2 regions of the Paenibacillus sp. JNUCC31 genome follow, and region 2 is predicted to be linked to the other one. Evidence: riboswitches for the same ligand, from Rfam matches in the RefSeq annotation. Region 2 holds a riboswitch; the other holds the start of a gene.
The links. Region 2 has a riboswitch for ZMP and ZTP ahead of JNUCC31_RS11770 (TIGR01440 family protein). Riboswitches for the same ligand answer to the same signal wherever they lie in the genome.
Positions count from the first base shown of each region.

Region 1: it holds a riboswitch for ZMP and ZTP, as region 2 does, so the genes downstream of both, JNUCC31_RS30530 (bifunctional 5,10-methylenetetrahydrofolate dehydrogenase/5,10-methenyltetrahydrofolate cyclohydrolase) here and JNUCC31_RS11770 (TIGR01440 family protein) in region 2, are expected to answer to the same signal.

Region 1 is NZ_CP062165.1:6,952,151-6,956,573, reverse strand. It holds gene JNUCC31_RS30545 (nitroreductase family protein) at 1-169, opposite strand, end outside; gene JNUCC31_RS30540 (nitroreductase family protein) at 187-771, opposite strand; gene JNUCC31_RS30535 (MarR family transcriptional regulator) at 783-1,265, opposite strand; ZMP/ZTP riboswitch at 1,495-1,577, shown strand; gene JNUCC31_RS30530 (bifunctional 5,10-methylenetetrahydrofolate dehydrogenase/5,10-methenyltetrahydrofolate cyclohydrolase) at 1,630-2,472, shown strand; gene JNUCC31_RS30525 (DUF817 domain-containing protein) at 2,703-3,467, shown strand; gene JNUCC31_RS33645 (hypothetical protein) at 3,537-3,791, opposite strand; partial or broken gene JNUCC31_RS34225 (hypothetical protein) at 3,770-3,922, opposite strand; gene JNUCC31_RS30520 (class I SAM-dependent methyltransferase) at 4,046-4,423, shown strand, end outside.
Region 2 is NZ_CP062165.1:2,699,766-2,704,188, reverse strand. It holds gene JNUCC31_RS11785 (L-threonylcarbamoyladenylate synthase) at 1-303, shown strand, start outside; gene JNUCC31_RS11780 (manganese efflux pump MntP) at 477-1,037, shown strand; gene JNUCC31_RS11775 (low molecular weight protein arginine phosphatase) at 1,159-1,731, shown strand; ZMP/ZTP riboswitch at 1,821-1,902, shown strand; gene JNUCC31_RS11770 (TIGR01440 family protein) at 2,042-2,635, shown strand; gene JNUCC31_RS11765 (serine hydroxymethyltransferase) at 2,853-4,100, shown strand.

The DNA.
Region 1 (4,423 bases), 3.3 Mb from region 2:
GCTTCCCATTACGGTTATCGGCAAAGATAAATCGCCATGGCTCACGGAGTCCATCATTTGGCGCCCATACGGCATGATTGAGCAATTCAAGGATCAGCGCCTGCGATACCGGTCGATCCAAAAACTCACTCGGATTATCCATGTCTTCTTCCAGATCGAACAATTTCATTTATACATCCTCCTCTTCTACGTAGCCTGCCCTCGCAATACAGTCCACTTCTGCTCAGCTGGCGTTCTTTTCCGACTTCTTGGCGCTTTGTCGAAATATCCCATATGAAGAATGCCAACAAATCTTTCATCCTCGCGCAGTCCAATCCCTTGGAAAAATCCTTCATGCTGAATCATGGACTCTGTATCCCACAGCATTCCTAACCCTTGTTCCCAGCCCAGCAGCTGGAAGCTCTGCATCGTCCCGCAGGCAGCCGCATAATTGCGGTCATTGGTCAGACGATCCGGTCCTACAGTCGACATAACAATGGCATGAGCAGGAATATCGCTAAACCTCTTTTTAAAAACATCCAGCAGTTTTCCCGGAATCAGCTTCCCCAACTTGCTCTGCGACATCTGTTCCAGCATGCAATCCACCAGCCGTTTGCGTGCTTCGGGAGTTCCGGCATATACCACACGCCACGAGCCAGCTTCAACAAATGGTTGAAGCCGTGTGGCCTTGCGCAGCAATTCAACAACTAACTCCTGTTCAACCGGCTTGGAATTACATTTACGAATACTCCTGCGTTCCCTGATCAATTCCGCCAGACTCAAATACTTCACTCTCCTTCGTTTTACCTGGATTCAATATTTATACTGCTGTCTTGAAGAAATCGATGGATTACTTTTAGCTCCGTTTCCGAATATTTGTCCAAATTACGATAGAAATGTTCAGCCTCATGTACATGCAGACGTTCATGCAGTTCAAATATCTTTTTGCCTTGCGCTGACAACCGGAAATAGCTCTCCTTCTTGTTGTCATTCATTTTCGTGAGTTTGACGAATCCTTCCTCCAGCAGTTTCTTGCCAATTTTGGTGATACTTGCTTTGGACAAATTCATCGCCTCGGCAATGCCCGTGTTGTTAATAGGTTCATGCTTGCCAATGCAATCGATCATATGAACCGCGGTCAAATGCTGGGGGATTTTCTCGATGCTTTCACGCTGGGCGATACTTAGAAAATGCTCGATTTCCGTATCCTTGTGATGCTCATATACATGTAATAAACGGATAAATTGGTCATAAAGCAACTGTTTTGTTCGATCTTTTGAATCCATCCTTCTTTCACTCCTTATTTACTGATAAACAAAAAAAACCTTTTAAATTCAGGTTTGAATTACGAATTCCAATAAATATTGTTTAATTGTTAACAATATAGCATGAATGATAATGGTTATCAACTACATTTACCATGATTAAAATTTTTTCGCTGACAACGGGTCTGCTCATTTGCCAAACTATTGAACATTTCTTCTTTTTCAAGTACTATCTATCTAAACAATTCAAACGACCATATGTAACTGGCGAACACGGTGAACCGTGAGGGAGCATATTGGTTTTGTAATAAGCCGTACGCCTGGGCAGAGGTAAGGAATATTTATTTCCTTGCCTCTTTTTTATGTTGAAAGGGCGATGTGAGATATGAGTACAGACAAACTGATTTTGAATGGACAAACGGTAGCGGATTTTATGAAGGAAGACATGGCCTCAAAGGTTGCCATTCTTAAGAAAAGAGGCATCCAGCCTTGTCTCGCGACGATTTTGGTCGGAGATGATCCTTCCTCAGCGACCTATGTGCGAATGAAAGGAAATGCTTGTGCTCGCATTGGTGTGCATTCCATTAAGGTCGTTCTTTCTGCGGACACCACCACAGAGGAATTGATTCAAGAGATTAACAAGCTAAATGATGACCCTTCCGTACACGGCATTTTGCTCCAGCACCCTGTCCCGAATCATATCGATGAAAGAGCAGCTTTTGATACCATCAGTATCGAGAAAGACGTTGACGGTGTAACGACCCTCGGTTTTGCACTTAATGCTTTTGGAGAAGCCGAATTTCCTTCCTGCACACCACAGGCTATTATGCGTATTCTGGATTTCTACAATATTCAAATCGAGGGCAAACATGCGGTGGTCATTGGAAGAAGTCCAATTCTGGGCAAGCCTGTATCAGCCATGCTGCTTAACCGGAATGCAACGGTGACGACCTGCCACTCCAAAACCATGAATCTGGAAGAAATCGTGAAGCTTGGCGATATCATTATTGCAGCCGTGGGCAAACCGCTCTTTGTTAAAGGAGAATGGATTAAATCTGGTGCTGTCGTTATCGATGCAGGTTATAACAAAGGAAATGTCGGAGATGTGGACTATGATACTTGCTTTGCTCCTTCTTCAGCAATTACACCAGTACCGGGCGGCGTTGGCCCTGTGACCATTGCGACGCTCATTGAACATACGATTAAGTCAGCATTTAAAACAATCTGAAGATGCATAAAATGAACTATTAAAAATAGGTCCTTCCATTTGGAGGGGCCTTTTGCTTTGAATATTTCCGAATCAGACAAGCACTCCAAAATGAATTTCTCAATCCATAAACACTAATGAACGGTTAAGATTGAAAATAAGAAAATATAGAGATCTTTTTTTCTCTTTTTACAAACGGACCATATCTATATTATTATGAGCAAGGCTCTTGGGAAGGAGATAAACATCAATTGAAACCTTTAGTACAGCTCCTGCATTTTGGTTATCATCAGGCGATGAGTTGCATTTTTCCTGTGGCAATCTTTGGAACGTTGGCCCTTTCTAGCGTAATTCAGATACCCTTTCTCTATCGCTATGATGCCATTCTGCTTGTATTATTAGCAGTGCAATACCTTATGTACCGCAGCGGATTGGAAACACGTGATGAAATCAAAGTTATATGTATATTTCACGTGATTGGATTGGTACTGGAGATGTATAAAGTATGGATGGGATCCTGGTCATACCCTGAGCCTGGTTTTACCAAGCTTTTTGGCGTCCCCCTTTATAGTGGATTTATGTATGCAAGTGTAGCAAGCTTTATGTGTCAAATATGGCGCAGATTGCGTATGGACATGACTGGTTGGCCTGGGTTCGCGTCTTCGGTTCTGTTAGGCGGAGCCATCTACATCAATTTTTTCACACATCATTTCATTCCCGATTTTCGTTGGTGGCTTACTGCGCTTGTATTTATAGTATTTAGGAAAACATGGATTATCTACCGGGTACGATTAACTACCTATCGAATGCCGTTAACACTCGCTTTTATCATCGTAGGTTTTTTCATCTGGACCGCTGAAAATATAGCCACATTTTTTAATGGCTGGAAATACCCTGACCAGCATGACTCGTGGCAACTGGTCAGTTTTAGCAAGATCAGCTCGTGGTTCCTACTGGTCATTATTAGTGTGATCATTGTTGCACAACTGAAATATGTCAAAGCTAATCGTAGATAGTTTTATTGGCAATAGCAAAAAAGGAACAACCTTTACACCATGGGTTGTTCCCTTTTTACTACACCTTCCTTAACTCTCTCCTAGAATCATGGAACCACTGTCATTCGGATCTGCAATTTGTTTATGGGTGATGAACTCTCCTTTATCGTTGAATCCCTTAATTACATAGGGGATCTTAGCTGACAAGGGCAAGAATACAAACCAGATTCTTTGTTCCGAGCCCACCTCCACCAGCTTAGCTTCGGAAACTATAGGCTTCCCGTTTTCCTTGATCTCGATGGTTATACGTTTAATAGATGGGTCTAATATTTGTCCGAACACCATCGGAAAAGGAGTCGTTCTCCACTATAGTCAGACACCGTACCGGCTTTTGCCAAGTCATCTCGCCCCGCTGTCTCAAGCTCTTTCAGATTATAATCAGAGGGCAGCGTTTCAACATCCACATAGTAGTCGGGGTTACCCTTGAAAGTGGATTGAAGCCCATAGTTCTAACCTATAAACTTATCCATATTCAGTATTTCCCCTTAGCTTATCGCTCTTGTAAAATATTGAAAAAGACCTCAAGGAGCGATGCGTCAATGAAACCTACGGTTAAGCAACTGTTCGATCGGATAGCCGAAGACTATGATGTACAGCGAAAACAGCTAATCCCTTGTTTTGATGAGTTTTATGGAATGGCTCTGGATCTGATGGAAAGCCCTCTAGAATCCCCGCGTATTCTCGATTTGGGCGCTGGCACGGGACTACTCTCCGGAATGCTGCTGCAAAAATACCCAAAAGCACAGCTAACTCTGGTAGACATTAGTGAAAAAATGCTTGAAGGAGCACGTCAAAGATTTAGAGATACTACCCAAGTGCAGTATGTCGTAGGGGATTATTCCAGACATGATTTTACCAGTTCCTACGATATGGTTATCTCCTCCCTCTCCATACATCATCTGAACCACGCTGACAAG
Region 2 (4,423 bases):
GCGGTGGCGGCCTGGATCAGCGCCGCCCTCGCAGAGGCGGCGCAGCGCGGGGAGCGCACCGCGGTGCTGGCGTTCGCCGAGCACGCGGAGCAGTACCGCGCCGATGCCGTGTTCTCGCTGGGCGAAGCCAGCGAGCTGGAGGAAGCAGCGCACCGGCTGTACGCCGCGCTGCGCAGCTGCGATGAGCAGGGTGCCACATATATTGTGGCTGAGGCCTGCTCGCGCGAAGGGCTGGGAGCAGCCGTCATGAATCGGCTGCTCAAGGCGGCAGGTCACCGACTCATACAGGTCGGTAACGGATAGCTCCCCTTTTTCTATAATATCGCTAAGAATATTTCCTTCTGCATCCGTCCTCTAGCCACGACTAGTCATTCATTCGTTGAATGCCAGTCATGCCAAAAGACTTCTCCGGTCATGTTTATGTCCTTGTCCGCATATGGTGTACAAGAACCTTTACGTGACTTGGGGGTATGGGGATGTGGGATGTATCTGCCCATGTTGGGCAGTTAGTAACCATTTTGATAATGGCCGTCGCTCTCGGACTGGATGCTTTCTCACTCGGAATCGGGATTGGCATGAAAGGTATCCGTCTGCGAGACATATTGCGGATCAGTACCGTAACGGCCCTGTTTCACATCATCATGCCGCTCATCGGCATGTATACGGGCAAATACGTCAGTTCTTTGCTGGGTGACATCACCACGTATGCAGCTGGCGGTCTGTTGGTGTTGCTTGGTGCCCATATGATTCTGAATGCTTTTCGTGAGGGAGATACCAAGCTGGTGGATCATCGATCTTTGCTCGGTGTGATTTTGTTCTCGCTCAGTGTCAGTGTTGATTCATTTTCCGTTGGTGTCTCGCTCGGCATGTTCAGCAGTGATTTGGTGTTAACCGTGCTGGCTTTCGGTGTATGCGGCGGAGTGATGTCTGTTATGGGCCTGCTGTTGGGACGGCGTGTGAGCCAAAATATGGGGGACTACGGGGAAGCAGTCGGCGGCGCGATCTTGCTTGCTTTTGGACTTTTGTTTATATTTTAGAATACAACGTTAATGACGACTACAGCCAAGTACAGTCTTCAATATAGAGTTATAGGTTCACTTGATTAGATGGGTTTAGAACATGATTCGACAATATTTGCAAAATGGGGAGGCTAACACAATGAAACATATTTTGTTTGTATGTACAGGAAATACATGCCGCAGCCCCATGGCAGAGGGGCTTATGCGTAAACTGGCGTCTGAGAGGGGCATTCAAGTGGATGTTCGTTCTGCAGGCGTAGCCGCAACAACGGGCATGCCAATTTCTCACCACGCGGAGGCCGTATTGAGGGATCATAACGTTGAGGGGCCACCCCATTCGACGATGCTTAGTCCGAACCTAGTCGGCTGGGCGGACCTTATTCTAACGTTAACACGGAGCCATAAACAGCATGTTATGCAGGTTTTTCCCGACGCGGTGCACAAGACGTACACTTTGAAAGAATATGTGGAGAATGATGAGAGCGTCCTGAATGATCTTCAGGAATTGGACAGCCTGTTTGCCACATTGGAGATGAAACGTGCACTCGGTCAGGAGATCCTGGCGTCTGAGCGTGAGCGGGCGATTGAGATCAGGCAGCGCATTCCGAGCTTTGATATTTCGGACCCGTTTGGCGGCAGTCGCGATGATTACAATGTAGCCGCGGCAGAGATTCGGACTGCGCTCGACAGACTTTTGGACAAGTTAGATTAATTCGAGTCATTTTTTATAAAAAACGGACACAGGATGTAAATTACCCGTTGATTTTAGACGCAGGTTGTTTTATGATGAAGGGGAAAACAGGGATCCGGTGTAACTGGCGACGAAGTGGGCATAACCACGATGGAGCACCGGAACAAACGGCCGGTCGCCTGGGCAAAAGAGCAATTCTGCGATACCCGCAGACTGCTCTTTTTTTCGTCTTTCATCTGAATATTCGCTATAATAGTACCTGAAATGCCGTACAAGAATACGAAGGACAGCTAAGAGGAAGTCGGGCATGATTTTATCGGGAGGCGATAGGATGACTATTGAGTTGGATTCGGAACAACCCGGATTACATGAACAGACCGCATCCATTCTGCGTGAATTGGCGCTTGCCGGACAGCTTGGACATGGACAGATCGTTGTGATTGGTACCAGTACAAGTGAAGTCGCAGGCAAACGGATCGGTACAAGCGGTGCGATCGAAGTGGCGCAGCAGCTTCTTGCAGGTATATCCGAGGTGCAGCAGGAGTTCGGTTTTGATGTTGTATTCCAATGCTGTGAGCACCTGAACCGTGCTCTGGTGATGGAGCGTTCCTTGCTTACACGTCTTGGATTGACTGAGGTAGGTGCTGTACCTGTGCCAAAAGCAGGTGGCTCCATGGCATCCGCAGCGTATCGCTCACTGTCTGATCCATGTCTGGCTGAACATGTGCAGGCCCATGCGGGACTGGATATCGGGGAAACCATGATTGGCATGCATCTGCGGCATGTGGCGGTGCCTTTCCGAACAGCGCTCCGCTACATCGGGGATGCCCGTGTAACTACAGCATTGACTCGTCCCAAGTTGATTGGCGGCGAACGCGCAGTGTATCGTATGGAAGAGCAACCAGATTCGACATTTTGTGACTAACATATAAACCGAAACGATTGGTTACACTCCTGACTTCGATTGCATCACCATCTTTCGATCGCTGTTATCCCCAGATTTTTTTGAATCCCTTATATAAGGGGAAATCCGGTGATAAAGGCGAACGCTCTGCTTCTCCAGATTGGTGTTGCACTCTCCGTTTTCGTGTAAACATGATTTCGCTTTATAACTTCACTTATAAACTGGGAGGAATTTAATCATGGAACAATTGCGCAAGAATGACCCGGCAGTACTGGAAGCGATGAATCTTGAACTGAAACGTCAACAAAACAACATTGAGTTGATCGCATCCGAGAATATCGTAAGCGAAGCGGTTATCGAGGCTCTGGGATCTGTACTGACGAACAAGTACGCTGAAGGATATCCAGGTAAACGTTATTACGGTGGTTGTGAACATGTCGATATCGTTGAAGATATCGCACGTGACCGTGCCAAAGAATTGTTTGGAGCTGAACATGTCAATGTTCAACCTCACTCCGGTGCACAAGCGAACATGGCAGTATACCTTGCGGCTTTGAAACCTGGTGATACTGTGCTGGGTATGAACCTTGCGCATGGTGGACACCTCACTCATGGTAGCCCGGTTAACGCTTCCGGCTTGCTGTACAATTTCGTGGCTTATGGTGTACAAGAAGATACGTTCCTGATTGATTACGATGAAGTGCGCAAAGCAGCATTCAAACATCGTCCTCGCATGATCGTTGCAGGTGCAAGTGCATATCCGCGTACCATTGATTTTGAAAAGCTTGCTTCCATCGCCAATGATGTAGGTGCTTTGTTTATGGTGGATATGGCTCACATTGCAGGACTGGTGGCTGCCGGATTGCATCCAAGCCCGGTTCCACATGCGCATTTTGTAACAACAACAACACACAAAACGCTGCGTGGACCTCGTGGTGGTATGATTTTGTGCCGCAAAGCATGGGCAGCAGCCATTGATAAAGCCGTATTCCCGGGTTCCCAAGGTGGACCTCTGATGCACGTGATTGCTTCCAAAGCGGTAGCATTCGGTGAAGCGTTGCAGCCATCATTCAAAACGTATGCACAAAATGTCGTGAAAAATGCACAGGTTCTGGCTGAAACGCTGATTGCTGAAGGTTTGAACATCGTATCCGGCGGTACAGACAACCACTTGATGCTGATCGACACTCGCAGCGTAAACATCACAGGTAAGGAAGCCGAGCATGTACTCGATTCCATCGGCATTACCGTGAACAAAAATGCAATTCCGTTCGATCCAACCAGCCCGTTTGTAACGAGTGGTATCCGGATCGGTACACCTGCGGCCACTTCCCGTGGTATGAACGAAGAAGCAATGGTAGCGATTGGTAAAATCATTGCCAAAACATTGAAAAACCCTAAAGATGCAGCGAAATTGGATGAAGCTCGTGCGGAAGTGACGGCACTGACAGATCAATTCCCGCTCTACACTGACCTTAAATACTAAAAAATTTGCTCATGCTGTTTGTATTTGAGGTGTTCTTAATGTAAACATGCAGACGGAGCAAACCGAAAGAACCTGAAGAAGCGTAGCGCTCGCCTTTATCTCCGGAATTCCACCATTTATTAATGGATCAAAGAATTCTGGGGATAACAGCGATCAGAAGGTCATTCGGTTTGCGGAGCTTCATAAGTGTTTACAGATTTTTTTAACATTCAACTGACATAACAGCGAGAGAAAAAAGGACCGGATGACTCATTTTTCCGGTCCTATTTTTATAGGATTCGGTTTTCTGTAATGATTAGGTGCCCTTTGATGGTGTAATTCGG